DNA from 4 places in the Pseudomonas sp. 5.2 genome. Region 2 is predicted to be linked to each of the others. Evidence: riboswitches for the same ligand, from Rfam matches in the RefSeq annotation. Region 2 holds a riboswitch; each other region holds the start of a gene.
What was found. A riboswitch is a leader RNA that binds a small molecule or an ion and turns the genes downstream of it on or off. The one in region 2 is predicted to bind cobalamin.
Positions count from the first base shown of each region.

Region 1: linked by a shared signal. The riboswitch ahead of AC5PZ0_RS12650 (CbtB domain-containing protein) and the one ahead of AC5PZ0_RS20095 (TonB-dependent receptor) in region 2 are both predicted to bind cobalamin.
Region 3: linked by a shared signal. The riboswitch ahead of cobW (cobalamin biosynthesis protein CobW) and the one ahead of AC5PZ0_RS20095 (TonB-dependent receptor) in region 2 are both predicted to bind cobalamin.
Region 4: linked by a shared signal. The riboswitch ahead of AC5PZ0_RS08410 (ABC transporter substrate-binding protein) and the one ahead of AC5PZ0_RS20095 (TonB-dependent receptor) in region 2 are both predicted to bind cobalamin.

Region 1 is NZ_JBYBHH010000007.1:40,030-47,886, reverse strand. It holds gene AC5PZ0_RS12680 (transporter substrate-binding domain-containing protein) at 1-342, opposite strand, end outside; gene AC5PZ0_RS12675 (response regulator transcription factor) at 354-968, opposite strand; gene AC5PZ0_RS12670 (DUF1272 domain-containing protein) at 1,190-1,432, opposite strand; gene cobM (precorrin-4 C(11)-methyltransferase) at 1,498-2,250, opposite strand; gene AC5PZ0_RS12660 (cobalamin biosynthesis protein) at 2,283-2,675, opposite strand; gene AC5PZ0_RS12655 (CbtA family protein) at 2,693-3,385, opposite strand; gene AC5PZ0_RS12650 (CbtB domain-containing protein) at 3,395-3,580, opposite strand; cobalamin riboswitch at 3,675-3,896, opposite strand; gene AC5PZ0_RS12645 (LLM class flavin-dependent oxidoreductase) at 4,175-5,275, opposite strand; gene AC5PZ0_RS12640 (LLM class flavin-dependent oxidoreductase) at 5,303-6,637, opposite strand; gene AC5PZ0_RS12635 (dipeptide ABC transporter ATP-binding protein) at 6,919-7,857, opposite strand, start outside.
Region 2 is NZ_JBYBHH010000013.1:182,018-189,874, reverse strand. It holds gene nikC (nickel ABC transporter permease subunit NikC) at 1-678, opposite strand, end outside; gene nikB (nickel ABC transporter permease subunit NikB) at 675-1,616, opposite strand; gene nikA (nickel ABC transporter substrate-binding protein) at 1,618-3,192, opposite strand; cobalamin riboswitch at 3,412-3,618, shown strand; gene AC5PZ0_RS20095 (TonB-dependent receptor) at 3,727-5,865, shown strand; gene AC5PZ0_RS20090 (ABC transporter ATP-binding protein) at 5,912-6,697, shown strand; gene AC5PZ0_RS20085 (ABC transporter substrate-binding protein) at 6,694-7,662, shown strand; gene AC5PZ0_RS20080 (FecCD family ABC transporter permease) at 7,659-7,857, shown strand, end outside.
Region 3 is NZ_JBYBHH010000005.1:189,952-197,808, forward strand. It holds gene AC5PZ0_RS10120 (magnesium chelatase ATPase subunit I) at 1-295, opposite strand, end outside; gene cobN (cobaltochelatase subunit CobN) at 297-4,058, opposite strand; gene cobW (cobalamin biosynthesis protein CobW) at 4,062-5,129, opposite strand; cobalamin riboswitch at 5,230-5,443, opposite strand; gene AC5PZ0_RS10135 (glyoxalase superfamily protein) at 5,555-5,932, shown strand; gene AC5PZ0_RS10140 (hypothetical protein) at 5,929-6,288, shown strand; gene AC5PZ0_RS10145 (branched-chain amino acid aminotransferase) at 6,664-7,683, shown strand; gene AC5PZ0_RS10150 (response regulator transcription factor) at 7,842-7,857, shown strand, end outside.
Region 4 is NZ_JBYBHH010000004.1:139,296-147,152, forward strand. It holds gene AC5PZ0_RS08375 (TonB-dependent siderophore receptor) at 1-954, shown strand, start outside; gene thpR (RNA 2',3'-cyclic phosphodiesterase) at 968-1,513, opposite strand; gene lpxO (lipid A hydroxylase LpxO) at 1,671-2,570, shown strand; gene AC5PZ0_RS08390 (carboxymuconolactone decarboxylase family protein) at 2,668-3,012, shown strand; gene AC5PZ0_RS08395 (GNAT family N-acetyltransferase) at 3,091-3,660, shown strand; gene AC5PZ0_RS08400 (outer membrane beta-barrel protein) at 3,786-4,532, opposite strand; gene AC5PZ0_RS08405 (acetyltransferase domain-containing protein) at 4,988-6,154, shown strand; cobalamin riboswitch at 6,183-6,381, shown strand; gene AC5PZ0_RS08410 (ABC transporter substrate-binding protein) at 6,509-7,519, shown strand; gene AC5PZ0_RS08415 (FecCD family ABC transporter permease) at 7,519-7,857, shown strand, end outside.

The sequences.
Region 1 (7,857 bases), on a different contig from region 2:
CCCCTCGCGCAGCGCGGCGATGGCTGCGTGGCGGTTGTCGAAGCGTCGCACCTCGACCGGGATCCCCAACTGCTCGGCGATGATGCCTGCATAGTCGGCGCTCAGGCCTTCGTAATCACGTTCGCTGATGTTGATTTCGAACGGCGGATAGTCAGGCCGTGAGCTGCCCAGTACCAGCTGGCCGCGCTGCTGCAGCCATTCGCGGTCCTGGTCGCTCAGTTGCAAGGGCGGCGCGGCGCTGATCGAGCGCGCCAGCAGTTGCCTTGGCTCGCTGTCGGCGAACAGCCCGGGCGAACTGGCCACGCCGATGGCCAATAGGGTGATCGCCAGCAGGCGCTTCATGGCGACTGGGCTCAGTTGACGCTATTGCGTTTGGCCAGATCGACCATTTCTACCAAAGACTCGGTCTTGAGCTTGTCCATGATGCGGCCTCGGTAGGTGCTGATGGTTTTGGCGCTGAGGTTCATGCAGGTGCCTATATTCTTGTTGTTTTCACCGCGTGCCAGGCGCCGTAGCACTTCCATTTCGCGGTTGGACAAGCTGCCCAGGCGTATCGACTCACTCTCCAGCGAATTGCTGTTGACCGACATCTGCGGGAAGGTCGAATAGCCTTTTACCAAGGCCTTGAGCGCGAACAGCAGGGCCTCGTGGTCTTCGTCCTTGGTGACGAAGGCACCGATGCCGGCATCCAGGCAACGCCTCACGTACAGGTCGGTGGCCTGCCCGGTCAGCACCATGATCTTGGGCACTGGCTCCAGGCACTGAAGCCGTTTGATGACCTCCATGCCGTCCAGGCCGGGCAAACCGATGTCCAGCAGCACCACGTCCGGCCGCAATTCGCGTGCTGCCTGAGCCACTTCGCTGCCATTGGCAACTTCACCCACGACGTGAAAGCGCTCCCGCTCGAGCAGCAGGCGCAGGGAGAGCCGGACAATAGGGTGGTCGTCGACGATCAGGACGGTAGTCATGAAGAAAACTCCTGTAGGGCTGTGGTCCGCTTCCTGGAACACTCAGGAATACGTCTGCAAGGGGGTTTATCGGAAGCGCTGCAAGATACGGCCATTCCCTACGTTTGGTAATGCCGAGTATAGAGTTGTTGAATAACCCTGTAGGTGTTGTTGAAAATTCCTACAAAAACAGGGATAGGCACCGCCCGCGTGGCGTGGCGATGCCTATTTGCACAAGGCCGTTAGGCGCAAGCGGTGTGAGGTTTGCGCACGCGCTGGGTCGAGGCGGGGTTGTTGGCCAGTGCTTGGCCGACCCGTGGCGGGCGTGCCAGCAACTGGCCGGAGCAGTTGGGGCAGCGGCCGTGCAGGCGGGTGTCGGCGCAGGCACGGCAGAAGGTGCATTCGAAGGAGCAGATCAAGGCGTCTGGGCTATCACCCGGCAGGTCAGCGTCGCAGCACTCGCAATTGGGTCGTAATTCCAGCATTGGCGTAGCTCCAGGTGGCAGGGGGAACCTTGAGTCTGCTACGCCTGCGCTAACGCTGGCAATGCTCAGTCGCCAGGGCGATAGAGGTGCGCGTGCCCGGCACGGTACAAGGCCGATTCGGCGAAAGGCGTGTCACCCAGCACATGGCCGACAAGAATCAGGGCCGTGCGGCGAAAATCCTTAAGCGCCACGCGCTCGACGATGTCGTCAAGGGTGCCCCGCACCCAGTCCTGGTCCGGCCAGGTGGCGCGATGGACCACGGCAACTGGGCATTGCGGGCCGTAGTGCGGCAACAGTTCGCTGACAATACGCGGCAAGTTTTTTACGCCCAGGTGGATGGCCAAGGTGCTGCCATGGCGCGCCAGGTCGGCCAGTTGCTCGCCGGGCGGCATCGGCGAAGTGTCGCCAAAGCGCGTGAGAATCACCGTTTGCGACACCTGTGGCAGGGTCAGCTCGCAGCCCAGTAGGGCCGCACTGGCGGCAGTGGCGGTCACGCCTGGGATGATCTGGTAATCGATGCCCAGCTCACGCAGGTGGCGGATCTGCTCGCCGATTGCGCCATACAGGCTCGGGTCACCGCTGTGCACGCGGGCCACGTCCTGGCCGTTCGCGTGTGCCGTGCGCATGGCACTGATGATCTGTTCCAAGTGCAGTTCGGCGCTGTTGATCACGGTCACGGCCTGGTGGCCTTCGAGCACAGCCGCGGGTACCAGCGAGCCGGCATAGATGATCACTGGGCACTGGCGGATCAGGCGCTGGCCCTTGACCGTGATCAGTTCCGGGTCGCCGGGGCCGGCGCCGATGAAGTAGACCGTCATGGAAAGTCCTTGCGATGAAAGGGATGCTGCAATTATCGCCCGCAGGCCAGGGCGAGGGTAGCCGGCCCGAGCACTTGGCGTGTGACCCGCAGCCGGGCCGTGCCGAGGTGCTGGCTGGCCATGGCCAGCGCCGCGCTTTCTGCGACGCCCCAACAACCGCTGTGCGCATGGGCGATGGCCGAGCGATAGCTTAGCAGGGGTTCGTAGGGCTGAAGTTGCCCGGCATCGTACAGCAGCAAGGGCAGGCCAAGGCGTTTGGCCAGTTGCTGCAGGCCAGGTTCGTCGGCCTTGAGGGCGATGCTGGCGATACCGCGCAGTCCTGACAGCGCCAAGCCATGGTCAGCCAAGGCTTGGCGCAGCAGGTTTTCGAGGGTGTCCGCCGGGCAACCCCGGCGGCAGCCAAAGCCGGCGTACAGCGCCGGCAGGGTCGCGTCTAAAACCATCAGGCCTGGCTGGAGCGGCGGTACAGCCACGCGCTGAGCAGGCCCAGGGCCAGCCAGAAGGCGGCGTTGGTCAGCCAGCTGGCGACCTTGAACTGGGCTTCCAGGGCTTCAGGCGCGAGGCTTTGATGCACCTCAGGTTGCGGTGCACCGATGACATGCGGCAGTACCAGCAGCACGGCGCCTAGCGCTTTAACCAGCCAGTGGCGGGCAAATACCAACAGGGCCAGGCCCAGTGCGGTAGCGCTTGCGGTGCCGATCCACCAGGCCTGGCGTTGCCCCAGGTCAGCGGCAGCGGTGCCTGGCAGCTCTGGCGGCAGGCCCAGGGTAGGGGCCAGGCAGAACACGGCGAACCCCGCCAGGCCCCACAGGGCGCCGGTGCCCGCGCGCTTCGGTTCACGCAGGCTGTACAGGGCGACCAGTATCAGCGCGAAGCCTACCGCTACCACCAGGTTGCCCCCGGTGGTGGACAGCACGCGTTGCCAGCCGTCTTCAGGCGACCAGGCTTCGGCGCTGTGTTCATGGGCCGCGGCCCCTTCGGCGCCGTGTTCGTGATGCTCGGCAACAGGGGCTGCGGATTCGTAGGTTTCTGCTTCAAGGATCAACGGGGCAACCCAGAAGCTTTGCAGCAGGGTCAGCAGCAAGGCCGCGAGCAGCCCGCTGAAGCCCGCGGTACGGGCAATGCGCATGATCATGGGGCGTACTCAGTGGCAGGGGAAGGCGGCGCTGTGGCGGGTATCGTGCGCCGCGTTGTGCACGGCTTCGATGTGCGAGAAGCCGGCAAAGTACACCAGGCACAGGCCCAGCAGGCTGGCGCCGACGGCGATGACGACACGCTGACTGAGGGTGACGGGGGTGGCAATGCTGTGTTTGGCGCTGGTGACGGGCATGACGCGTTCCTCTGCTTTTTGTGGGCAACGGGCAAGCGCGGCAGCCCCGAACGTGATCCGCCCAGGGGAATGCGACAGCGCCCGCCCACCGCGGGGTGTTCATGAACGTCAGGCCGGTCTCCGGGCTCACGAGGAGGAGCAGGGCTCCTGAAAAGCGCCCCTTCCCATGCCAGATGACGCGGCACAGTGGTCTAGACGCTTCGCTCGCTTACCGTTGCGGGGGCAGCACCGGCTTGGTCGGGCCCTGGTCGAGGGCTTGCGACGCACCGGTTTCCCGTTTCACCCCCTGAGGGGCACCTGAACGCGAGGCATTAGGAGACCACGAGGCAGGTTTTCCGTCAATTGCACAGCGGTGTGCGCGTGAAAAGTATTTCAGAAGTTGTAGGCCAGCAATTTTCGGGTTTTGCAGTGCCTGGGAGGTCGTGCGCCGCCTGCGCGGCGCTTCGCAGCACAAGGCTGCTCCACATCGAAGCGGGCGCCAAGACATGTCACAGGAATAATTGGCCCGAAACAGATGTGGGAGCAGCCTTGTGCTGCGAAGCGCCGCGCGGGCGGCGCTCGGTCTCATAGGCGCCAAAAAAATCCAGCCATGCACTAAGCCGTCCGCGCGCTACGCCCAGCCTCCCGCTGCGCCACCAACCCACGAATCCGCGGAATCAGTTCCTGCCCATACTCCACCGCATCGCGCAACTGATCGAACCCGCGGAACAGGAAGGTGCTAACCCCCAGGTCGTAGTACGCCAGCGCCGCCTCAGCCACTTGGTCCGCCGTCCCTACCAGCGACGTCGAGTTGCCCGCACCGCCGCCCAACGCGGCAATCTCGGTCCACAGCCGGGTGTCATGCACCTTGCGCTGGCTGGCCAACTGCACCAGGCGCTCTGAGCCGGCGTTGCTCTTGCCGAAGTTCTTCTCGCGGCGGTTGCCCTGGCGGATGCCGATGCGCGTCTGGGCATCGGCCAGAATGCGCTCGGCACGGGCCCAGGCTTGCTCCTCGGTAGCCCCCAGGATCGGCCGCAGCGACAGGCTGAAGCGGATGTGCTTTTCACGCCCATAACGGGCTGCAGCCTTGCGCACCTTGGCAATACGCTCGCGCACCTGCTCCAGCGGTTCGCCCCACATCATGTACACATCGGCATGCTTGGCGGCCACTTCGACGGCTGCATCCGAAGCACCGGAGAAGTAGATGGGCAGCTGCTGCACGGGCTTGACCAGGGTCAGGTTGTCTTCCACCCGGTAGTGCGTGCCGTTATGGTCGAACGGTTCGGTGCGGGTCCAGGTGTCGCGCAGCACCTGCAGGTACTCGTCGGTACGGGCATAGCGGGCGTCCTTGTCGAGGAAGTCGCCGTCGCGCTGCAGGTCGCCGCTGTCGCCGCCGGTGATGACGTTGATCGAGGCCCGACCACGGCTCAATTGGTCAAGGGTGGCGAACTGGCGAGCGGCGAAGGTCGGGGCTTGAAAGCCCGGGCGGTGTGCGACCAGCAGGCCGATGCGCTCGGTCAGTGCGGCGACGTAGCTGGCCAGGATCAGCGAGTCGGGTGCGCTGGTGTTGACCGCCAGCAGCGCCTTGTCGAAGCCGCCGTACTCCTGGGCTTGGGAAAATGCCTTGATGAAGTCAAGGTCGACCAGCGGGCCGCGTGGTGCCTGTGATTCGCTACCTTCCTGGGGGCCGATGAGGCCAATGAATTCGAGGCTCATGGAACAGAACTCCTTGTTGGGGTGGGCTCAGGCAACGGCCGGCTGGGTGCGGCGCTGGGTGTTGCGGTTTTCCGGCACGCTGAGGCCGAAGTTGTCACGCAGGGTGGTGCCGGTGTACGCGCTGCGCACCAGGCCACGGGCCTGCAGCAGCGGCACCACCTGCTCGGTGAAGGACTGTAGGCCGTCGGGGAGCAGCGCGTTGATGATGAAACCGTCGGCGGCGCCCTGTTCGAACCAGTGCTGCAGGGCATCGGCCACCTGTGCCGGGGTGCCGACGAAGTCGCGGCGGGGGCGCGAGAAGCGCAGCGCCAATTCGCGAAGGGTCAGGCCTTCGTCGCGGGCCAGTTGTTTGAGCTGGTCCGAGGTGCCCTTGTGGCTGTCGTTGCCTAAAGTGCCGAGGTCGGGGAAGGGCGCGTCCAGGTCATGCTGGCTGAAGTCGTAGTCGTTGAACGGGCGGCCAAGTGCAACCAGTGCGTCCTCGATGCTCACCAGGTCCACGGCCTGCTGGTAGCGCTGCTCGACTTCCTCGGCGTCACGGCCAACGATAGGGCGGATGCCGGGCAGGATGAACAGCGCGTCGGGGTTGCGACCATGGCGTGAGGCGCGTTGCTTGAGGTCTTGGTAATAGGCATGGGCGTCGTCGAACGACTCGGGGCTGACGAAGAGGGCGTCGGCGTTCTGTGCCGCGAAATTGCGACCTTCTTCTGACACGCCAGCCTGGAAGATCAGCGGTTGCCCCTGCGGTGAACGTTGGATGTTCAGTGGGCCCTTGACCTTGAAGAACTCGCCCTGGTGGCCCAAGGTGTGCAGCTTGGCCGGGTCGAAGAACTGCCCGCTTTGTTTGTCACGGGTGAAGGCGTCGTCTTCCCACGAGTCCCACAGCCCCTTGACCACATCCACGTGCTCGCGAGCGATTCTGTAGCGCACAGCATGGGGCGGGTGTTCGGCCTTGCCGAAATTGTCGGCTGTACCGGAAAGCCACGAAGTGACCACGTTCCAGCCGGCGCGCCCGCCGCTGATCAGGTCCAGCGAGGCGAACTGGCGCGCCACCTGGAACGGCTCGGTGTAGCTGACGGTGACCGTGGCCACCAGGCCGATGTGCTCGGTTACTGCAGCCAATGCCGAGAGGATGGTCAGCGGCTCGAAACGGTTGAGGTAGTGAGGGCTGGAGCGGGCGTGGATGTGCAGGCTGTCGGCGATGAAGGCGAAGTCGAACTTCGCCGCCTCGGCCAACTTCGCCTGCTGTTTGTAGAAACCAAAATTGACGCTCGCATCGGCAAGCGCCTGAGGGTGGCGCCATTCGCCCCAGCCGTGGCCGACGCCATGGATCATGGCGCCCAGGCGGATCTGTCGTTTGCTCATGGGAATACCTGTGGGTTGTGCTGCAAATGGAAGCGATACCGCCATGCGTCACCGCGCGCGGGGGCGCCGGTGAAGCAAGGTGGGTGATAGGGAAGGGTCATGCGTGCAAGGCTCCTGGCGTGGTCGTGGTGGACGGCCTCCGCCAGGAATGGGGTCGGTCTGGAGTGACCTTAGCGGGTATGGGGTGAGGTTGTGAAAGGCTTTGTGGTTCTATGCTAATTATGTTTTTAGGGTATTTACTTGTCTTATTTAAATGCAAATAAATAATATTGTGTCATGACTTATGCGGCGGCTTTGTGCCCAGGGATGGCCGCGATCAGTTCACGGGTATAGTCACTCGTTGGCCGATCGAACACCGCGTCTACCGTACCTTGCTCCACCACCTGCCCTTGGCGCAGCACCAGTACGTGGTCCGCCATGCTCGCCACCACTGCCAGGTCATGGGACACCAGCACATAGGCGATCCCCAGTTCGCGTTGCAATTCATCCAGCAGCGCCAGGATCTGCGCCTGCACCGAGACATCCAGTGCACTGACCGGCTCGTCGAGCAACAGCAACTCGGGTTGCAGGGCCAATGCCCGGGCAATGGCCACGCGCTGGCACTGGCCACCGGACAGCTCGCGGGGCAGGCGGTCCAGGTAGCTGACGGGCAGGTGCACGCGTTCGATCAGCTCACGGGCCGCCTGTTCCAGCGCGGGGCCTTTGAGCAGGCCGAACGACACCAGGGGCTCGACGATGCTGTCGAACACCGTGAAACGGGGGTCAAGGGCCGCGAACGGGTTTTGCTGGACCAACTGCATGCGCCGGCGCAAGGGCCGAAACGCCCGCCAGCCAAGGCCGGTAACGTCTACCTGGTCGAACAGAATGCGGCCTTGGCTGGGCGCCTCCAGGCCGAGCGCGATGCGCAGGGCGGTGCTCTTGCCAGAGCCGGACTCGCCGACGATGGCCAAGGTCTGGCCTGGGTGCACCTGCAGGCTGAGGCCCTGCAGGGCGACGAAGCGGTTGTGCTGGCCCTTTGTCTTCGGCAACTCGAATGTCTTGCCGATACCCTCCAGGCTCAGGATCGGTTGCGTACCTGGCGTCAATGGCCCTGGTCGCCGGCGATGGCTAAAGGCGGGCGCTGCCGCAAGCAAGTCACGCGTATAGGAGTGCTGTGGTGCCTGAACGACGAGGCGAGGCGGGCCTTGCTCGACCAGTTCACCCTGTTTCATCACCAGCAA
Region 2 (7,857 bases):
CGGGGTGACGCCAAGGCCGAGGAAGGATAGCCCCGAGACATGCAGCATCATGTGCCCGATGTCCATCGTGGCCAGCACCAGCAAGGGGCCGGCAATGTTCGGCAGCACATGCTGGCGCAGCCGCGCCCAACGTGAGGCACCGGCCAGGCGTGATGCCATCACGTATTCGCGGCCGCGTTGGGCGATGACCATGCCGCGCACCATGCGCGCATACCATGCCCAGTGCGACAGGGCGATGGCAATGATCACGTTGCTCAGGCCAGTACCCAGCAGGGTGACGAAGAAGAACGCCAGCACCAGCGTGGGGAAGGTCATGAACATGTCGCACAAGCGCATCAGCAGCAGGTCGACCTTGCCACCGACAAAACCGGACACCCCGCCCACCAGCAGGCCCAGAAACAGCACCAGCGCCAGTGTCAGCACTACGCTGCCCAGCGACAGCCGTGTGCCGACGATCAACCGGGACAGCACGTCGCGGCCAAGGTGGTCGGTGCCCAGCCAGTGGCTGCTGTCCGGTGGCAGCAGGCGTCGGCCGAGGTCGACCAGGTCCGGGTCGTGCGGGGCAAGCCATTGGCCAAACACGGCCAATATGCAGAGCACGCTGACCAGTACCAGCCCTGCTATCAGGTTGGCCTGGCCGGCCAGCGTAGCGCGACGGAAGATGGCCAGTACACTCATGCGTCCACCCCTTCAAGACGGCTGCGAGGGTCGAGCCAGGCATAACAGACATCCACCACCAGGTTGCAGACCATCAGCAGGCCTGTCAGCAGCAGGGTGAAGCACTGCATGACCGGAAAGTCGCGGTTGAGCACCGCCGACACCGCGAAGCGGCCGACGCCGGGCCAGGCGAAGATGGTCTCGATTACCAGTGCCCCGCCGATCAATTCCCCGATGTGCATACCGGTGGCCGTGACGAAAGGTAGCCAGGCGTTGCGCAACACGTGGTCACGCCATACCCGGCGCTCGGGCAGCCCGCGGGCACGGGCGTAGGTGACATAACGCTGGCCGCTGGCCTCCAGCAGGCTTGCCCGCAACAGGCGGGCGTTAATCGACATCGACATCAGGGCAATCGCCAGTACCGGCATCACCAGATGCCCGGCACTGCCGCGGCCCAGTGGCGGTAGCCAGCCCAGCCAAAGGGAAAACAGCGCAATCAGCAGAAACGCCAGCCAGAAGTTGGGCATCGAGACACCCAGGAACGTCACCGCGCGGACGGCGTGATCGGGCCAGCGCCCTTGCCAGCGCGCAGCCACCAGGCCAAGCGGAATCGACAGCAGCAGGGTGCAGGCCAGGGCCAGGCCGCCCAGTTGCAAGGTGGCGGGCAGGTAGTAAAGGAGGTCGTCGAGCACCGGCCGCCCCGTGAGGTATGAAATACCGAAGTCCAGCTGCACGGCCTTCGCGAGCCAGGTCAGGTACTGCTCAAACAACGGCCGGTCGAGGCCCAAGGTATGGCGGACTTCGGCAATGGCCGCGTCAGTCGGCGGGATGTGCGACAGGCGAAGGTAGTCCAGGGCCGGGTCGGTGCTGCCCAGGTGCAGCAGCACGAAGACCAGCAGTGAAACACCGAGCATTACCGGTACCAGCAGTGCCAGCCGCAGCAGGATATAGCGCAGCATGTCAGTCTCCCTGCTTCGGTGTCATGGCTTCGAACGGCACGTCGAACAGCGTGCTGCCAAATTGCACATGGGCAACGGAGTCGCGGCGAACGCTGATAGCGGTAAGGTAGGAAATCGGCAGGTACACGGCTTGCTCATGCAAGGTGGTGAGGATGAACCGGTACTGTTCGGCGCGTTGCTGCGCGTCGGTACTTGCCAGTACCTGGCCAATGCGTTGGTCCAGTTCGTCCTTTATCGCCAAACCACGCTGCGCCATGTAGTCGGCATGGCCGGCATAGCGCATGGAGCTGACAAAGGAGTGCGGGTCGTAGGGCGCTCCCCAGGTGTCGGCGAAGATCATGCCGAAGTCGCCATCGCGCTGGCGCCGGACCAGCCCACCTTCTTCGACCGCACGCAACTCGATGCGCATGCCGACGTGAGCCAGCTCGCCTTGCAGCACTTCGGCCAGGCTCTTCTGCAGTGCGCTGGTGCCGAGGAATACCAGTTCGATCGACAGCGGTTCACCGGCCTTGCTACGTACCGTTGCGCCTGCAGGCAGGGTCCAGCCGGCAGCGTCAAGTTGGCGGGCGGCTTGGGCAGGGTCGTAGGCGTAGGGTTTCAGGCCGATGTCGGCATAGGGCATGTTGCTGGCGAACAGGGTATCGGCACGGGGCTCGAGGCCATACAGAATCTTGTCGATGATTGCCTGCTTGTTTACCGCTTGGTTGATCGCTTGACGCACGGCCAGGTCACGGGTGGCGCCGTGCCCGGTGTTCATCGCCAGGGTGCGGGTAGCCAGCGGTGCCGAGAGGGCGGTGGCGAAGCCTTGGTCGCGCAGGCGCACGAACGTGCCGGCGGTAATCTCGCCGGCGGCCCCTTGAATCAGCTCGAGCTCGCCGGCCTGCAGGGCCAGCGCGCGGCTGTTGGGATCAGGGATGACGTTTACCCGCACCTCGCCATAGGCCGGTTTTGCGCCCCAGTAAAAGGGGTTGCGGGCAAAGCGGTCATACTCGCCCAAGCGCGATTCGATACGCATCCATGGGCCGGTGCCGGCGGGTTCGCCAGGTTTGGCCTGCGGGGAGCCGAAGCGCAGCGGGCGCACTTGGGCCAGTTCCATCAACGTTGGGTAGTACGGGTGCTTGAGCACCAGGCGCAAGGTCAGCCGGTCAGGGGCCTCGATGTGGTCGAGGGTGGTGACCAGCTCCATCCAGCGATGGCGTTGGCTATTGGCAAGGACGGCATCCAGGTTGGCCTTGGCAGCTGCAGCGTCGAATGGCGTGCCGTCACTGAAGCGCACGCCATCTCGCAAGTTGAAGGTGTAAGTCTTGCCATCGTCGGAGACTTGCCAAGCCTGTGCCAACCACGGCTCTACAGTGCCCGCCGAGGTGTAACGCACCAGCGGTTCATACACCATGGCCTGGGCGTACATCTGATTGGGCGAGTAGCCGCGTGGGTCGAGTGGGCCTGCGTTAACGGGCCAGGAATACACCAGCGTCGGGCTATGTTGGGGTGTGCTGTCTGCGTGTGCGCAGAGGCTCGCGGCGACCATCAGAATGCCCCAGAGGGCGGGCTTTGGTTTAGCTGACTGCTGCTTCACACGGGGTCCCCACTTCGACGGAGGCGTAAGGCTAAAGAGTGGTGGGTATGATGTCCATGCAAAAACTTCTTACTGAACGTTACAAAATGCCGCGCCAGAAAAGGCAATAGAAAGCCCTGGCGATGATTGAACCGTGACGCGTTCGCCCAGGGCCTGAAGTGGCGAGCTCAGGCGACCTGTTTGCCACAAGCCGGTTGACGCAGCGGGCTTTTGATGGTCATCTGCGCGCCTGTTTCAGGTGCCCCCTGCCGCCGTGCATGGGGTGAAACGGGAAGCCGGTTCGTCATCGTTCGATGATCAGTCCGGCGCTGCCCCCGCAACGGTATGCGAGCGAAGCATTCAAGACACCACTGTGCCCTGGCATGGGAAGGTGAAGGCTTCATGACCCTCGCGAGCCCGGAGACCGGCCTGAAGCATCGTTTGGCAAACCCGCGGTGGGCGGGCGCAGGCCGGTTTCCGTGGGCGTGCTCGCCCGCGATTCCTCTTTGCGTTGTTCCCCCGGGATTCTTTCATTCCTGCTTCAAGTGGAACGACATGTCCCGTTATTCGCTGTTCAGTTCTCTGCCAGGTACGCTGCTGCACGCCAGCCTGGTGCCCTGTGTTTTTCTCTCTGTTGCCGCCCACGCCGCCGAGGCGGACAACGCCCTGGCGCTACCGGCCACGGACATTACCGGCACGGCCGAGCACAACCCTCAGCCCGACCTGCATACCCCAGGCACCAGTGGCTCGAGGCTTGGCCTGACGCCGCTGGAAACCCCAGCCAGCGTGACCAGTATCAGTGCCGAGCAAATCCTCAAGCGCAACAACGCCACGGTGCAGGACGCGGTCACCCGTTCACCCGGCATCACCTTCATCGGCACCCCCGGTAACGGCGGCACGGCCTTGTCGGCCCGCGGCTTCACCGGGCACAGCTCGACCATGCAGTTGTACGACGGTACCCGGCTGTACGTGGGCGCCGGCACAGTGACCTTCCCGGTCGATACCTGGTCGGTCGAGCGCATCGATGTGCTGCGCGGCCCGGCCTCGGTGCTGTACGGGGAGGGCGCCACCGGTGCGGTGGTCAACGTCGTGCCGAAGAAGCCCTTTGAAGGCGAAATCCGCAATCACCTGCGCCTGGGCTACGGCTCGGATGACCGTCGGCAGATGGCCCTGGACAGCGGCGGCTCGCTGACCGACACCTTGAGCTACCGCCTGAACCTCAACAAGCTGGCCAGCAACGGCTGGGTCGACCGGGGCGATTCGCAGAGTCTTGCCATCAGCGGCGCGCTGCGCTGGCAGCCCAGCGATGAACTGAGCTTCACCCTCAGCCACGACTACGGAGACCAAGACCCGCAGCAGTACATGGGGACGCCGTTGGTGGACGGGCATTACCGCGAGTCGCTGCGCGATCACAACTACAACGTCGACAACGCCGAAGTGCATTACAACGACCAGTCCACACGGCTAGTCACCGACTGGGTAATCAACGACAACCTCACCGCCAGCAACCAACTGTACTTCCTCAAGGCCCAGCGCCGCTGGCGCAACGCCGAGACCTACACCTGGCTGCCAGGCGACCAGGTGCGGCGCAGCAGCTTCATCAGCATCAAGCAGACCCAGGAACAGCTTGGCGATCGCCAGTCGTTCACCCTGCAACATTCGCTGTTCGGCCTGGACAGCCAGACTGTGGTGGGCGCCGACTACAACACGATCCGTTTCGTGCGCAAGCACGACTTCGGCAACACCCTGACCGATACCGTGCCGCTGTCCGGTTCCGGTGGGGGCGAGTACATCAGCAACGACCCTTACCGCTCGCGCGAAGCCAACCAGGCCAAGCAGTTCTCGCTGTTCGCCGAAAACCGCACGCAACTCACCGAGCGCCTGTCGTTGATCACCGGTGCACGCCGCGACCAGGTGCACCTGAACCGCGACGACCTGGATGCCGATACCCGCACCGATCGCAGCTTGTCTGGCGACAACTGGCGCGCCGGCCTGGTGTTCGCGCTGACCGAGGACCTGTCGGTTTATGGCCAGTACGCCACCAGTACCGAAGGTGTGAGCAACCTGCTCACCCTCAACGCCACGCAGCAGCAATGGGACCTGAGCACCGCCAAACAGACCGAAGCCGGCATCAAGCACATGCTGCCTGACGGGCGAGGCGAGTGGACCCTGGCGGCGTATCACATCGTCAAGAAAAAGCTGCTGAGCACCGACCCGCTCAACCCCACGCTGCAACAGCAGGTCGGCCAACAGTCGTCGGACGGCATCGAGGCCACCCTCGAACTGCGCCTGCCGTATGACGTGCAACTGTCTGCCAACGCCGCCTGGGTGCGCGCGGAGTATGACGAGTTTGCCAGTGGCGCCAACGACTACTCCGGCAACCAGCCGATCAACGTGCCGCGCCGCTCCGCCAACCTGTGGTTGAGCAAAGACTTCGGCCAACGCTTCAGTGCCGGCGCCGGGGCGCGCTATGTCGACAGCCGCTACGCCGACAACGCCAACACCGTCGAGGTGCCCAGCTACACCGTGGTTGACGCCAACATCGACTGGCACGTGCAACCGGACCTGACCCTGGGCCTGCAGTTGAACAACCTGTTCGACCGCCAGTACGCCACCACCACGGGTAACAACGGCCGGCAGTGGTACCTGGGCGAACCGCGTTCGTTCTTCGTCACGGCTGACTACAGCTTCTGAGCCTGTCGCACCGGCCCCTGGCCGGTGCTTCCTGGAGGTGATGCCCATGACGCAACTGCACATCGAGGCCCTGGACTGGGCCCTGCTTGAGCGGGGACGGCCGCCGCGCCCGCTGCTGCAGGGTGTGGACCTGCGGGTGGAACAGGGCGAGTTCGTCGGCTTGATCGGCCCCAATGGCAGCGGCAAGACCAGCCTGCTGCGGTGCGCCTACCGCGCCAACGAGCCTGCCGAGGGCCGTGTGCGCCTTGGCGGTGATGACCTTTGGCAACGCAGCGCACGCTGGAGCGCACAACGCATCGCGGTGGTGCTGCAGGAGTTTCCCGACGCGTTTGGCTTGAGCGTTGGCGACATCGTTGCGATGGGGCGCGCACCGCACAAGGGCTTGTTCGACGGCGACACGGCCGAGGACGCCCGGCAAGTGGCCCAGGCACTGGCGCAAGTTGGCCTTGCCGGCCAGGGCGAACGGGCCTTTGCCAGCCTGTCTGGCGGCGAGAAACAGCGCGTGCTGCTGGCCCGGGCGCTGGTGCAGACGCCACAGCTGCTGCTACTCGACGAGCCAACCAACCACCTCGACCCACGCTACCAGCTGGAGCTGCTTCAGCACCTGCGTGGCCTGGGCCTGAGCATTTTGGCCAGCTTCCACGACCTCAACCTGGCGGCTGCGTTTTGCGATCGGCTGTACGTCATCGACGGCGGGCGCATCGTCGCCTGCGGTACGCCACAGCAGGTGCTGACCCCCGCGCTGCTGCTGCAGGTTTTCGGCGTCGAGGCGCTGGTCGACCCGCATCCCCTGCATCCCTACCCACGCATTACCTGGATCACCCGAACATGACTGTCCGCTACCTGATCGGCCTGTTGGCGCTGCTGACCGCGCTGCCTGCGATGGCCAGCGATTACCCCCTGAGCGTGCGCAGCTGTGACCGCGACATAACGTTCACCCAGCCACCGCAGCGGGTCGTGGTGCACGACGTGAACATGACCGCCATGCTGCTGCACCTGGGGCTGCGCGAGCACATCATCGGCTATACCGGCTTCACTGCCAGCAAGCACCGCGACCCGTGGGTGGATGCAGCGCTGCAGGGCGTACCACCGCTGGCCAGCCGTTACCCTGCCATCGAAACCTTGCTGGCGGCTGAAACCGACCTGTTCTTTGCCGGCTGGAACTACGGCATGCAGGTCGGTGGGCCAGTCACGCCCAGCACGCTCGCGCCGTTCGGTATCCCGGTGTACGAGCTGAGCGAGTCGTGTTCGTGGGTCATGGCCCAGCAACGGGCCAGGCTGGATGACGTTTATCGCGACCTGGGCAATCTAGGTCGGATTTTTTCCGTCGAGCCCCAGGCCGACGCCTTGATCGCGAACATGCGCACGCGCATCGGTGACGTGCAGCGCCGGGTTGAACACGCGCAGCCTACGCCCCGTGTGTTTCTGTACGACAGTGGCGAAGACCGCCCGACCACCTCGGGAAGGCTGGGCGTACCCCAGGCCCTGATCGAGGCGGCAGGCGGTCGCAATGTGATGGACGACGTGTCTGCCAGCTGGACCCAGGTGAACTGGGAGAGTGTGGTGGAGCGCGACCCGCAGGTCATTCTGATCGTCGACTATGGCCCGAGCAGTTGGCAGCAGAAGCGCGATTTCTTGCTGCGCCAGCCGGCGTTGAAAGACGTGCAGGCGATTCGTGAGCAGCGCTTCATCGTGCTGACTTATCTGGAGGTAACGCCCGCTGTCGAGAACGCCCTGGCCATCGAGAAGCTGGCTGCTGCCCTGCATCCGCAGCTGTTCCAAGGTGCCGTTCAATGAGGGTCGGGCACAGCCCTGTGGCCTACCGGTGGTTGATCGTGATGCTGAGCGCACTGTTGCTGGTGTCGTGCCTGATCGCCCAGGCATTCGGCCCCGCATCGGTACCGCTGGCCCACGTGGCCGGGATCGTCGGCCAGCAACTGGGCATCGCCGGGCCAGGCGAGTGGTCCCAAAGCCAGGCGCAGATCGTCTGGC
Region 3 (7,857 bases), on a different contig from region 2:
CATCGGCCTGGGCCAGCACACCGGGTGAAAACTGGGCCTTGCCCTGCCCCAACGCAGCGTCCAGGTCGAGGGTGCCGACCAGGCGCTCTTCACTGGCGCCCAACGGCAGCGTGACGAACGGCCCCTCGCCGAGCAAGTCGGCGAGGCCACGGGCCAAGGTACTCTTGGCCATGCCGCGCGGGCCTTCAATCAGCACGCCACCGATCTTCGGGTCGATGGCGGTCAGGCACAGGGCCAGTTTCAGCGCATCGGCACCGACCACGGCGGCCAGCGGAAATTGTACGGGTTCACTCATTTCAAGCCTGTTCCTCGCCGTCGAGCAGTTGCGCCTCAAGGGCTTCGCGGTAATCGCCGGGCGCCTCCCACAGGCCGCGTTGCTGGGCCTCCAGCAGGCGTTCGGTGAGGTCGCGCAGCGCCTCGGGGTTGTGCTCGCGCATGAAATCGCGGGTCGCTGGGTCGAGCACGTAGGCATCGGCCAGCGACTGATAATGATGGTCGTCGATCAGGTGCGTGGTGGCATCGAAGGCGAACAGGTTGTCGACCGTTGCTGCCATTTCGAAGGCACCCTTGTAGCCATGGCGCTTTACCCCGTCGATCCACTTGGGGTTGAGCACACGGGCACGAATGACCCGGTTGAGCTCCTCCTTGAGGGTACGGATGCGCGGCCGATCGACCTGGCTGTGGTCGCCGTGGTAGCTGGCCACCGACACGCCAGACAAGGTTTCCGAGGCGGCCAGCATGCCACCCTGGAACTGGTAGTAGTCGTTGGAATCGAGCAGGTCATGCTCGTGGTTATCCTGGTTCTGCAGGACCGCCTGGACCTGCCCCAGGCGGCGGGCGAACTGCTCACGGGCCGGGGTGCCTTCATCACTGCCACCATAGGCGTAGCCGCCATGGTTGAGGTAGACCTCAGCCAAGTCGTCACGGCTGTGCCACAAGCGGCCGTCGATCGCATTCTGCACCCCAGCACCGTAGGCACCGGGCTTGGCCCCGAATACCCGCCAGCCCGCCTGGCGCGCCGCTTGCTCGGCTTCCACGCCCTGCGCCTGCAGTGCCTCACGCTCGCTGCGCACGCGCGCTGCCAGCGGGTTGAGGTCATCAGGCTCATCCAGCGCCGCCACCGCCTGAACTGCAGCATCGAACAGGCGGATCAAGTTGCCGAACGCGTCGCGGAAGAACCCCGACACCCGCAAGGTTACGTCCACCCGCGGGCGGTCGAGCAGGCTCAGCGGCAAAATTTCGAAATCGTCGACCCGCTGGCTACCGGTGGCCCACACCGGGCGTACCCCCATCAGGGCCATGGCCTGGGCGATATCGTCGCCGCCGGTGCGCATGGTCGCGGTGCCCCATACCGACAGGCCCAACTGGCGCAGGTGGTCGCCATGGTCTTGTAAATGGCGCTCGAGAATCAGGCTCGCCGAGGCAAAACCCAGGCGCCAGGCCGTGGTGGTAGGCAGGTTGCGTACATCCACGGTATAGAAGTTGCGCCCGGTCGGCAGTACATCCAGGCGACCGCGGCTTGGCGCGCCACTCGGGCCGGCCGGCACGAAACGGCCGGCCAGGGCCGCCAGCAGGCCGTTGATCTCGGCCGCACCACAAGCATCCAGGCTCGGCGCCACCGCGTCACACAATGCCTGCACTACATCACGTACCGGTTGCCACTCGCTCAGGGCTGGCAGTACCAGCGTGCCACCAAGCGCCTGCTCTATCACCTGCAAGGCCAGCAGTTCTAGGCGCTCGCGGGTATCGCCACAGGTGCGCCATGGCGCGTCGCTGATCGCCTGCAAAGGCCCAGGCCGCAGCCCCTGCCACGGCTGCCCAAGGTCGCAATCGAGCGGGTCGAAGCCCGGCACCAGGGCCTTGGCCAGTGCACGCAACAGGCTGGCATTGCCACCCCGGCCGTCACCGCGCTCCACACGCAGCAAGGCCAACAGGGTGTCCAAACGCAGCCGGCCCTCGGGCGACTGGCCAAACACGTGCAAGCCATCGCGAATCTGCGATTCCTTCAGGTCACACAGGTAGGTGTCCAGACGCGGCAGCCACACAGCGGCATCGTCCAGCTGCCCTTCCAGTTGCAGTTCCCGGTCGATGTGGTTGGCCTTGACCAGCTCAAGAATGTCGCGCTGCAGCTCGCGGGCACGCCGCGGGTCGAGCAGCTGCGCCTCGTAGAATTCGTCCGCCAGTTGTTCCAGGTGACGCAGCGGGCCATAGGTTTCGGCGCGGGTCAGCGGCGGCATCAGGTGGTCGATGATCACCGCCTGGGTTCGGCGCTTGGCCTGGGCGCCTTCACCCGGGTCGTTGACGATGAACGGGTAGATGTTCGGCAGCGGGCCCAGCAGCGCGTCGGGCCAGCATTGCGCAGACAACCCTACCCCCTTGCCAGGCAGCCACTCCAGGTTGCCGTGCTTGCCGACATGGATCACCGCGTCGGCGGCAAAGGCATGGCGCAGCCAGAAGTGAAACGCCAAGTACGCGTGTGGCGGCACCAGGTCAGGGTCGTGATACACCGCGCTTTGATCGACCTGATAGCCCCGCGCCGGCTGGATGCCGACGAAGGTCAGGCCATAGCGCAAGCCCGCAACCATCAAGCGGCCACTGCGGTACATCGGGTCTTGCTCCGGCGGCCCCCAGCGCTCCAGCACTGCCTGGCGGTTGACTTCAGGCAGGCGGGAAAAGGCTGCCTGGTAGTCATCCAGGCTCAGGCTTTGCGCGCACGGGCGTTGGTCCAGGTGATCGAGGTCATTGGTCACGCCGCCCAGCAACTGCTGGATCAACTGCGTGCCAGTGCCTGGCAGGCCCGCCAACGGATACCCTTCGGCCTGCAGTGCCTTGAGGATATTCAAGGCCGCTGCCGGCGTATCCAGCCCTACCCCGTTGCCGATCCGGCCGTCACGGGTCGGGTAGTTGGCCAGCACCAGCGCTACGCGCTTCTGGCCATTGGCTAACCGGGCCAGCTCTACCCAGCGCCGAGCGAGCTCGGCGACAAAATCCATACGCTCGGGGTGAGCACGGTAACAGACTACGTCAGACTGGCTGCGCTCACTGCGCCAGGCCATGTCCTTGAAACTGACCGGGCGGGTGATGATTCGCCCGTCCAGCTCCGGCAAAACGATATGCATGGCCAGGTCACGCGCGCCCAGGCCCTGCTCGCTGGCTTCCCACGCCGGTTGGTTGTCCTGCGCGCAAATGGCCTGCAACACCGGGATGTCGCGGCGGAACGGGCGCAGGTTGGGGCGTTCGGGGCTGGACAAGGCAAACCCCGTGGTATTGATCAAGACCTCGGCGCCGACTTCGTCCAGCCAGGCTTCGACCTGTTCGAAGCAGGCGCTTTCCTTGAGGCTGGCCACGGCAATCGGCAAGGGGTTGAGCCCCGCCGCCAGCAAACGCTCGCAAAAGACGTCGATGAACGCGGTGTTGGCCGCTTGCAGGTGTGACCGGTAGAACAGCAACGGTGCTACCGGATGCTCCGGGTGCCACTGCGCGTACCAGTCCTCAAGCAGTGCACTGCCTTTGGTCGGGTGATACACCGAGGTGCGTGGCAGTGGCTGCGGCTCGTCCCAGCCATAGTCACGGCCCAGCCATTGGTTGGCCAGGCAGTTGAACAGGTTGAGGGCGTTGGCCTTGCCACCCTGGCGCAGGTAGTGCCAGAGGCGTTCGGCCTGATCGCCGGTCACGGTGCCCAGGCCGGTCAGCTCAGGGTCCGGGCGGTCATCGCCCGGCACCAGGATCAACTGCACGCCGCGGGCCGCCAGGGCGACCAGTTGCTCGACGCCATAGCGCCAGTAGCCAACGCCCCCGTGCAGCGACACCAAAATGACCTTGGCATGGCGCAGCACCTCGTCGACATACAGGTCGACCGAGGCGTGGTTCTGCACCTGCATCGGGTTGGCCAGGCGCAGGCTGGGGTAGTCCTCGGGCAATTGCTCGGCGGTATCGGCAAGCAACGCCAGGTGTGAATCGCCGCTGCAGAGGATCACCAGTTCGGCGGGTGTCTGGCCGAGGTCGGCAATGCTGTCATCCGGCACGAAGCCGCCGGGCTGGGTCCGCAGCAGGTGCATGGGTCAGGCGCCCAAGGCCTGGCGCAAACGCGCTTCGAGCTGCACGGCATCCAGGTCCTGACCGATCAGCACCAGGCGTGTGATACGCGGTTCGTCGGCACGCCAGGCGCGGTCGAAGTGCTTGTCGAAGCGGGTACCCACGCCTTGCACCAGCAGGCGCATCGGCTTGCCCGGGATGGCGGCGAAGCCTTTGGCGCGCAGGATGCCGAACTCGACCACCAACTGGGTCAGGGCATCGAGCAACAGGCTTTCGTCGGCTTCTGGCAGGTCGATGGAGATCGAATCGAAGGCGTCGTGGTCATGATCGTCGTGATCATCGCCATCGTGGTGCGAATCGTGGTGGGTACGGCGGCCATCGATGTGCACCTCGGACTCGGCGCCCACGCCCAGCAGTACGTCCAGTGGCAGACGGCCACTGCTGGCCTCGATCACCTTGACCGCGGGCGGCAGCTCTTCGGCCACCTCGGCGCGGACCTTGGCCAGGCCTTCGGCGTCGATCAGGTCGGCCTTGTTCAGCACCACCAGGTCGGCACTGGCCAATTGGTCAGCGAACAATTCGTGCAGCGGCGACTCGTGGTCCAGGTTCGGGTCGAGCTTGCGCTGTGCGTCCACCTGGTCTGGGTAGGCGGCAAAGGTGCCGGCCGCCACAGCCGGGCTGTCGACCACGGTAATGACCGCATCGACGGTGCAGGCGTTACGGATTTCTGGCCACTGGAAGGCCTGTACCAACGGCTTTGGCAGCGCCAGGCCACTGGTTTCGATGAGGATGTGGTCAAGGTCGCCACGGCGTGCGACCAACTCGCGCATGACTGGGAAGAACTCTTCCTGCACGGTGCAGCACAGGCAGCCATTGGCCAGCTCGTACACGCGGCCGCTGGCCTCTTCTTCGGTGCAACCGATGCTGCACTGTTTTAGGATCTCGCCATCGATGCCCAGTTCGCCAAATTCATTGACGATCACCGCGATACGGCGGCCTTGGGCGTTGTCGAGCATGTGGCGAAGCAAGGTGGTCTTGCCCGAACCGAGGAAGCCGGTAACGATGGTGACGGGGAGTTTGGCCAGTGTTTTCATGTCGCGATGCCCTTGGCAAGATGGCGCGGGCATGCAGGACGAAAGCCACGGGCCAGGTCGGCCGGGCTTGTTCGCCACCGGATCACCCCGCCCGGTTGAAAGTCGAAATCGCCTCGAGGCAGGTCTCCTGGCTCGCACCGTACCTGCCATGCTTTGAATAGCAGGGCTGGAGGGCGCGACGCCTTCCCGCGCGGTTACGCAGTGGCTGTGTCGACCCGTTGTCGGTGCTTACAGTTGCGGGGGCAGCCGCGGCTTGTACCGCGTTCCCGTCTTAGCTTCGGCCTGGCCGAAGAACCTCGAAGTGGCAAGGCTACGCAGTGGCTGGCAGGTGGTCAACCATTGCCGTCGGCCATTGCGCGACTGACGCACAGGCATTGGCGCATCTGCGCTACAGTTGCACCTTCATCAACGGCCAAGGACGCCCTATGCCGCTCGCCCCCGCCATCCCGGTACTGCGTATTTTCTCGGTCGAAAAAGCCAAAGAGTTCTACCTCGACTTCCTCGGCTTCAGCCTGGACTGGGAACACCGCTTCAGCCCTGACCTGCCCCTGTACGCGCAAATCCACCGCGACGGGTTGATCCTGCACCTAAGCGAACACCACGGCGATGCCACCCCGGGTTCGACCGTGTTCGCCCGCCTCGACGACCTGCGCGCCCTCGAGCGCGAACTGCAGGCCAAACGCTACGGCTACGCCCGGCCCGAAGCCGAACGCCTGGACTGGGGCCTGCAGATGCAGGTCCATGACCCGTTTGGCAACCGCCTGCGCTTCTGCCAGCAGATCGATGATGAGGCCGCGCAATGAAGGCCATGGGCAAGCGCGAAATGGCACGCGTGGAGCGTGAGCTGGTGGTTTGCCTGACGGACGCCTGCGAAACGGCCAAGGCAGAGATTGTCGGGTTCACCTGGCTTACCCATCACCTTGACCCCGACAGTTTTCCTGCCAGCCTGCGCATTACCTGGGTATTCGAGCGCGAGGCAGACAAGGCTGCAGCGCTGGCTGGGGTGGCTAAAGCGCGGATGCTGGCGTTGACCTGTCAGGCGCTTGATGAAGTGGGGATACGGCTGGACCACCCGGCCTGGCATGTGCGGTTTGACAGTGAAGAGGCTTGTAGTCGGAGCCACGGCGGGGATTGGGGTAAGCGGTTGCGGGGGCGCTGAGATAGAAGTAGTGGCCCGGGTGTATGGCGGAGGGTCTTCGGCGCTCTCGAGATCGAGCCCCGCCTGCGCGGGGCTTCGCAGCACAAGGCTGCTCCTACAGTCTGTTTCGGGCCAGTATCGAGGCGGGCGTCAATGCCTCAGGAATAATTGGCCCGAAACTGACTGTAGGAGCAGCCTTGTGCTGCGAAGCGCCGCGCGGGCGGCGCTCGATCTCAAGGGCGGCGCAAAACCCCGGACATACGCCCTCCCCCCACCCAATCGCACGCTGTTTCGTGACTGGCCGTTCCCGATCCGCGGCGGATGTATTATCGTGGCGTGGTGCGCATATAACAGCAGCCCGAGCGATCGGGCATCTGCAAGACAATCGAGGGTGTCATGAGTAACGAGAGCATTAACTGGGACAAGCTGGGTTTCGACTACATCAAGACCGATAAACGCTACCTGTCCGTATGGCGCAATGGCGAGTGGGACAAGGGCACCCTGACCGAAGACAACGTACTGCACATCAGTGAAGGCTCCACTGCCCTGCACTACGGCCAACAGTGCTTCGAGGGCCTGAAGGCCTACCGTTGCAAGGACGGCTCGATCAACCTGTTCCGCCCGGACCAGAACGCCGCACGCATGCAGCGCAGCTGCGCCCGCCTGCTGATGCCACAGGTGCCGACCGATGTGTTCATCGAGGCGTGCAAGCAAGTGGTCAAGGCCAACGAGCGTTTCGTGCCGCCCCATGGCAAAGGCGCCCTGTACCTGCGCCCGTTCGTGATCGGCACCGGTGACAACATCGGCGTGCGCACCGCCCCCGAGTTCATCTTCTCGGTCTTCGCTATCCCGGTTGGCTCGTACTTCAAAGGCGGCATGAAGCCGCACAACTTCCAGATCTCCAGCTTCGACCGTGCCGCCCCACAAGGTACCGGCGCGGCCAAGGTCGGTGGCAACTATGCCGCCAGCCTGCAGCCGGGCGCTGAAGCCAAGAAAAACAACTTCGCCGACGCCATCTACCTCGATCCGCTGACTCACACCAAGATCGAGGAAGTCGGTTCGGCCAACTTCTTCGGCATCACCGCCAACAACGAGTTCGTCACTCCGAAATCGGCATCCGTGCTGCCAGGCATCACCCGCCTGTCGCTGATGGAACTGGCGTCCTCGCGCCTGGGCCTGAAAGTGATCGAAGGCGATGTAGAGATCAACCACCTCGACCGTTTCATCGAAGCAGGCGCTTGCGGTACCGCTGCGGTAATCACCCCGATCGGTGGCATCGAGTACAACGGCAAGCTGCACGTCTTCCATGACCTGGAAAAAGTCGGCCCGGTAACCCAAAAGCTCTACAACGAGCTGACCGGCATCCAGAGCGGGGACGTCGAAGCACCGGCAGGCTGGATCGTCAAGGTCGCCTGAGGCGCTTTGCAAGCCTGACAAAGGGGCATGCCAGATGATGGCATGCCCTTTTTTTTGGCTGCTGGGTCGGGCCCGAACCGCCAGATGAATTTTTCTTAAATCGCCGTTTGTCTATTCTTTGGCACAATCAAGCCTCTATTCGCCGCCCAGGAACCAGCATGCCACGCGTACTGA
Region 4 (7,857 bases), on a different contig from region 2:
GTGTTCGACGGCAAACTCGCGCGCTCCAACAAGGCCAGTTATGACATCCGCCAAAAAGGCCTGTACGGCGTGTGGCGAGTCAAACCGACCGATGACCTGACCCTGATCCTCGGCTCGCGGGTCAGCTGGTTCGACTACAGCTGGGACTCGATCGACTTCAACAGCCGCACCGACCCCGGCAGCCGCACCCCCACCAGCCGCATGACCGAGTCGGGCGAAGTCACCCCGTATGCCGGCTTCGTCTACGACCTGACCCGCGAATGGGCCTGGTACGCCAGCTACACCGACGTGTTCGTGCCGCAGACCGAGCGGGCCGTCAACAACGTGCCACTCAAGCCTGTAATCGGCAGCAACTACGAAACGGGCCTTAAGGGCGAATTGCTGGACGGCCGGGTCAATGCCTCGCTGGCGGTGTTCCGCTACGACCAGGAAAACCGTGCGGTGACCGACGTGGCTTCGGGCTTTGCCTGTGATGACTGGTACTGTTCCACTGCGGCGGGCAAGGTGCGTAGCCAGGGCATCGAGGCCGAGATCAGCGGCGAAGTGCTCAGCGGCCTGCAGCTGTTTGCCGGCTACACCTACAACACCACCAAGTTCCTCGACGACCCGGACGAAGAAGGCCGCGTGTTCAGCCAGTGGACGCCCAAGCACATGTTGCGCGCCTGGGCCGACTACACCCTGCCACTGGACGGCCAACGCTGGAGCACCGGCCTGGGCTTCACCAGCCAAAGCCACACCTTGGGCTACGAACGCACCTACACCGTGCCTGGCTACACCGTGTGGAGCGCGCGCCTGGCCTATCAGCTGACGCCGGAAGTGAACCTTGCAGTCAACGCCAACAACCTGTTCGACAAGAAGTACTGGGTTGCCGGCTTCAACCAGCTCAATGGCAGCAACAACTACGGCGAACCCCGCAACTTCATGTTGACGGTCAAGTACACGCCTGAGTTTTAAAACGCAGCACGCATCACTCGGTCAACGGCCATTGCGCAAGCGGCCAGTACACACCCTTGCGCGATTCATACAGGGCGAAGTGCCGCGCGGCCAGGAAGAACTCCGGCGCCGTGGCGGCCTCCGGCGGCTGGCCGCGGTAGTCCCTGGACAAGGTCAGGTGCGGGCGGTATTCACGGCTCGCCGCCTCTACCCCCAATGGCAGCAGCGCCTGCTGCAGGCCATACACCAGTTGCAGCAAGGCTGGCGGCGTTTGCTGCGGCTCAAGCACCAGCGCACTGGCGCGCGGCCACACCTGCAAACAGTCGAGCAACAGGCGCGGCGCCGCAGCCGGGCGCTTGAGCGCATCGACCGCAGCGCAGATCGAGGGCAGCAAGGCGGTGTCTACATCACCGAGAAACAGCAGCGTCACATGGAAGTTGTCGGCGGGTACCGGCTTGCCAGTGCGCAGGTTCAAACCGCGCCGCCACTGGGCCAGGGCACGGCGCTGGGCATCGCTGACCGGCAGGGCGAAAAACAGCCGTTTGAAAGGGGCGCCACTGGGGCGAACGTCCTGAACCATGTGATCTCCTTGACATGAAACGTTTGCGCAAGTGCTAGGCCATTACACCTAAGTCGCGCGGTAGTCACGTAACAATAAGTACAAACTGCTCCCATGATTGTTTATGCTGGCCAGCTTATGCCATGGCGCATGGCCATTTTTCGACAAGTAAACGTCCATGAAAATTGCACTCGTACTCCTCTTTGTTCTGTCGATCGCCTATGTTCACCTACGCGGTCGCGTTCGCCACAAGCTGACTCGCCAGCTGGGCGACCACTCCAGCTTCCTGGCCCCGGTCAACAGTTTCCTCTACCTGTTTTCCAAGCACCCGGCCAAGCCCTACTTGCCGGTCGAGGCCTTCCCCGAACTGCAACCGCTGCAGGACCACTGGCAGGAAATCCGTGCCGAGGCCCAGCAGTTGCTCCACGTCGGTGAAATCAAGAAGTCCGAGAATTACGATGACGTCGGTTTCAACTCATTCTTCAAGACCGGTTGGAAGCGCTTCTACCTGAAGTGGTACGGCGAAAGCCACCCTTCGGCCATGACCCTGTGCCCACGCACCACCGAACTGCTGCAAGGCATCGGCACGGTCAAGGCTGCAATGTTCGCCACCTTGCCACCGGGCGCCAAGCTGGTGCGCCACCGCGACCCGTATGCCGGCTCCTACCGCTACCACCTGGGCCTGGACACGCCGAACGATGACGGTTGCTATATCGACGTGGACGGCGAGAAGTACTCGTGGCGCGACGGTGAGGGCGTGATCTTCGACGAAACCTACATCCATTACGCGGCCAACACCACCGACCACAACCGCATCATCCTGTTCTGCGATGTCGAGCGCCCGCTCAAGTACCGCTGGGCAACGGCGTTCAACCGCTGGTTCAGCCGCAACGTGATGGCAGCCGCCGCCGCGCCCAACGATGCCAACGACAAGACGGGTGGCATCAACCGGCTATTCACCCGCATCTACAAGATCCGCGAACGCGGCAAGGCGCTGAAAAAGCGCAATCGCATGCGCTACTACCTGGAAAAATGGGCGGTGGTGGCTGCACTGGTGCTGGTGTTCATCTACATCTGATTCAGCGCTGCCTGTGCCGTCGGTACAGGCAGCAGATGCCCTCGCCTTTTTCGACTAGCCTGAAAGCTCCACTCGCAACCACCCCAAGGTGAAGACGATGAGCATGATGGACTGGGACGCCTACCGTAAGCAGTTGATGGCCGGCATCGGCGATCTCAAGCAGTTGTCTCCCGACACCGTGGCCGGCTACATGACCGCCAGCGGTGCGGGCGCCAAGACCAACCACCTGGACGCCAAGACCCGCGAACTGATCTCCCTCGCGGTGGCCGTGACCACCCGGTGTGACGGCTGCATCGCCGTGCATTCGCAGCAGGCAGTGAAACACGGCGCCAGCCGCGAAGAGATTGCCGAAGCCCTTGGCGTGGCGGTGGCGATGAACGCCGGCGCCGCATTGGTGTACTCGGCACGCGCCATGGACGCAGTGGGCAAGGCCAACGGCTGACCCTGCGTGGCGTCGCCGCCCTTGCGCGACGGCGCCGCGCCACCCAGACTTGGCGGTCCAGCCATTGCAGGAACCACCATGATCCACATCCGCCCCATGACGCCTGAGGACTTCGAGCGTTTCTGGCCCACCTTCCAGGCCATTGTCCAGGCCCGTGAAACCTACGCCTTCGACCCTGCCCTGAACTTCGACCAGGCCCGCCAGTTGTGGCTGGAGATGCCCCTTCGCACCTGGGTAGCAGAGGACGACGGTGAGCTGCTGGGTTCCTACTACCTCAAAGCCAATGCTGCCGGCCCCGGGGCCCACGTAGGCAACTGCGGTTACATGGTCTGCGAGGCCGCGCGTGGCCGTGGCGTGGCCCGGATGATGTGCGAGCATTCGCAGAAGCTGGCGCGCCAGGAGGGGTTTCTGGCGCTGCAGTTCAATTCGGTCGTGGCCAGCAACGAAGTGGCCGTGGCGCTGTGGCACAAGCTCGGTTTCGAAACGGTCGGCCGCCTGCCCAAAGCATTCCGGCATGCCCGGCTGGGCTTGGTGGATTGCCTGGTGATGTACAAGTGGCTGGCGGATGAGCCAGTGGTGGAAAAACCGCCACTGTTGATCGGGCGCAAGAACATCGAGGCCCGCGTGTCGCGCCGCCGGGGGCGTTAGCCGACGTAGGAGCAGCCTTGCGCTGCGAAGAGGCAGCGCATGCACCATGCCGGTCATCGCCTGCACTGGCCCCTTCGCAGCGCAAGGCTGCTCCTACACAAACCGCGGTCTTGGCAAATCGCTGCTTAGAACGCCAAGCCGACTTTGAAGCCAAACTCATCACGCTTGAGTTTGGTGTTGTCCGCCACGGGCGAGTCGCCATCCAGCTTGTACTCGGTGCGGGTGTAGTAGACCCCCGCCTGTACCGGCATGCCACCCTGCTGGTTCATCAGCAGGCTGACCTCGGCATAGGGGTTGGTGCGGTCTTTAAGGTCCACGGTGTCACTGCCGAAATCATCGACCTTCAGGCGCGCACGGCCATCGAGGGTATGGCGCGCGCCCACCTCCACGCGCAGGGTCGACGCATCGAACTGGTGGTTGTAACCCAAGGCCGCCTTGGCGAAGGGCGACTTGACCGTGAGTTTGGTGTCCAGGTCGTTGATTTCGGGCTCGAAGCGCGACCAGCTGTAGCCGCCGCCCACGGTCACATCGACAAAGTTGCGCGCATCCAGTGCAGCACGCCAACCGAGGTCGAGATCGGCCTGGGCTTCCTTGAGTTTGTTGTCATTCTTCTTGCCGTACTTGGCCTCGGCACCGATCTGGTAGATGAAGCCGGACTCTGCGGTCATCTTGTTGCCGAAGGTGGCGAATACACCGCCCTGCCCCAAGTGTTCCTTGTCGGTTTCGCTGCCGCCTTCGAATTTGAAGTCGTTATAGGCACCCAGCAGGCCGAGGGTGAACAGCGGGTCGGTACTGGGCGCGGCGGTGGCGGCTAAAGGCGAAGCGATCAAGGCGAGCAGGCAAGTGTGACGCAAAAGGTGACGAGCGGACATGCGTGAAGTCTCCATGACGTGAAAACAGTGATAACGAGCGGTTCGAGAGACACGCTTTGGAGAAAGTTCGAAAAAAATCATTGAGAGCGTATGCCTTGGGCTATGCAGCGCCTATGAGATCGAGCGCCGCCCGCGCGGCGCTTCGCAGCACAAGGCTGCTCCCACAGTTGTTTCGGGCCAATTATTCCTGGGGCATGGGCGCGCGGCCCCTTGGTGCCCACCTTGATATCGAGCCGGACCAACAAGGCGGTCGCGCGCGCAGGCACAGGCGTAACTGGCCCGAAACAACTGTAGGAGCAGCCTTGTGCTGCGAAGCGCCGCGCGGGCGGCGCTCGATCTCATAGGCGCCACCCTCCTCAATTCCATGCACCCCCTCTAAAACCCCATTGCTGGCCACCCAGTTTAAGTTATAAGATAACGTTTCATTTGACACCCATTCCTACCAGCGACCTTCCATGACTAGCGCCAGCGCCACCCCCACCCTGCTTACCCAGCGCCTGCAGAGCATCGATGCCCTGCGCGGCCTGGTCATCCTGTTCATGCTCCTGGACCACGTCCGCGAGACCTTCTTTCTGCACCGCCAGGTCAGCGACCCGATGGCCATCGACGTCACCGACCCGTCGTTGTTCTTCAGCCGTACCCTGGCCCACCTGTGCGCGCCGGTGTTCGTCCTGTTGACGGGCCTTTCGGCCTGGCTGTATGGCGAAAAATACCAGGGCCGTAGCGATGTCTCGGCCTTTCTGTTCAAACGCGGGCTGTTCCTCGTGGCACTGGAGTTCACCCTCGTCAACTTCGCCTGGACCTTCCAACTGCCCCCCAGCGTGATCTACCTGCAGGTGATCTGGGCCATCGGCGTGAGCATGATCGCCCTGTCGCTGCTGGTGTGGTTGCCACGGGCAGCGCTGATCGCCCTGGGTGCAATCATCGTCGCCGGGCACAACCTGCTCGACAGCCTGCACTTCGGCGCTGAGTCGGCCCTGCACGTGCCGTGGGCGATCCTGCACGACCGTGGCTGGCTGGCATTCTCCGACAACCTTCGCCTGCGCACGTCGTACCCCGTGCTGCCCTGGATCGGCGTCATCGCCTTGGGCTACGGCCTTGGCCCCTGGTTCGCCCGTGGCAGCGACGCAGGCCAACGCCAGCATCGCCTGCTGCTGGCCGGGGTGATCGCACTGCTTGGTTTTGTCGTGCTGCGCATGCTCAACGGCTACGGCGAGGCACCCTGGAGCGGGTACCCGACGTTGACGCAAACGCTGATGAGCTTCTTCAACATCACCAAGTATCCGCCGTCCTTGCTGTTCCTGGCCCTCACCCTGGGCTGTGGCCTGCTGCTGTTGCGCGCCTTCGAGCGTGCCGGCCAGGCCCGCTGGATCAACGCCCTGGCGGTTTACGGTGCAGCACCGATGTTTTTCTACCTGCTGCACCTGTATGTGCTGAAGCTGCTTTACCTGGCCTGCGTCGCGCTGTTCGGCCACAACCAAGGGGATTACTTCGGCTTCGACGGCATCGGTGCCGTGTGGCTGGGCGCCGCCTTGCTCGCCGTGTCGCTGTACCTGCCGGTACGTAGCTTCGCCCGGCTGAAGGCGCGTCGGCGTGACATCACCTGGCTCAAGTACTTCTGAAAAGCGTTTTCACCCGGCTGCCTGATGGTCTACCATGCCGGCCGCCGGTTTCCACCACGGAATTAATAGGGAATCCCAAGCCCGCTAACGCGGGCCAAACGGAACTGCCCCCGCAACTGTAGGTGCCGAGCCTGCTCCATCGATGCCACTGGATAACCTTGTCCGGGAAGGCTGGAGCTGGGCCATGACGCACCAGTCAGGAGACCTGCCGGCGCAAAAACACCAACCGGCGGGGTGTCCGGGATGGCCATCTCCACCCTTTTCTGGGTGCTGCCCCCTGCCGCGTGCACGGGGCTCGGCGATGCCTGTCCATGCGTTCATTCCGTGAACCCTTCGATAGGAGATCGTCCCCTCATGCTGCCTCGTCTTGCCGCTTTGATCGCCGGCCTCGGCCTCACCAGCCTGGCCCAGGCTACCGCCACCCACTACCCGCTCACGGTCGACAACTGCGGCATGCCGCAGACCTTCGCCCACGCGCCCGAGCGTGCAGTGACCATTGGCCAGGCCGGCACCGAGATGCTCTACGCACTGGGGCTGGGCGACAAACTGGCCGGCACCTCGCTGTGGTTCAACAACGTGCTGCCCGAGTACAAGGCGCTGAACGACAAGGTCGAGCGCCTGGCCGACAACGACCCCAGTTTCGAGGCAGTGGTCGGCAAGCGTCCGCAACTGGTGGCCGTTCAGTTTGAATGGATGGTCGGCGCACAAGGCGTGGTCGGCACCCGCGAGCAGTTCGACGAGCTGAAGATCCCGACCTACCTGCTGCCGTCGGACTGCGAAGGCAAAGACAACCTGGTGGGCGCCGACGGCACCCGCCTGCAGGCGTTCCAGGTCGAGAGCATCTACAAGAGCGTCAACCAGCTGGCCGAAATCTTCGACGTGCAAGACCGCGGCGCCGCATTGAACGCCGACCTCAAGGGCCGCCTGGACAGCGCCAAGGCACAGTTGGCTGGCAAGGATTTGTCGAACACCTCGGCACTGTTCTGGTTCTCTAGCGCCGACTTGGATATCGACCCCTACGTCGCCGGCCGCCAAGGGGTGGCTGACTTCATGCTGCGTACCCTGGGGGTGCGCAATGTGGTCGAGTCCACCGAAGAATGGCCGACCGTGGGCTGGGAAACCCTGGCCAAGGCCAACCCGACCTGGTTGATCATCGCCCGCATGGACCGTCGCCGCTTCCCGGCAGACGACTACCAGAAAAAACTCGAATTCCTGCGCAACGACCCGGTTACCCGCAACATGGACGCGGTGAAGAACGACCGCATCATCGTCCTCGACGCCGACGCCATGCAGGCCGGCATCCGGCTGTTCCGTGGCCTGCAGACGCTGTCGACGGCGTTCGCCAGCGGTAAAGCAGCCCAGTGATGAGCCGCCTGTTGCCCTACAGCGCCCTGGCCCTGGCAGCCCTGTGTGTCGCGCTGGTGGCCGGCACGGCGATCGGCGAGAGCAACCTGGCGCCGAACGTGGTCTACCAAGTGCTGGCCAATCACCTGTGGCAGGCCGGTTACCCGGTCGACCCCATCGATGCCGGTATCGTCTGGAACTACCGCCTGACCCGCACCCTGGTCGCCGCCGCCTGTGGCGCCGGGCTGGCCACGTGTGGCGTGATCCTGCAGGCGCTGCTGCGCAACCCGCTGGCCGAGCCCTACCTGTTGGGGTTGTCGGCCGGTGCCTCGACCGGCGCGGTGATGGTCGGCCTGCTG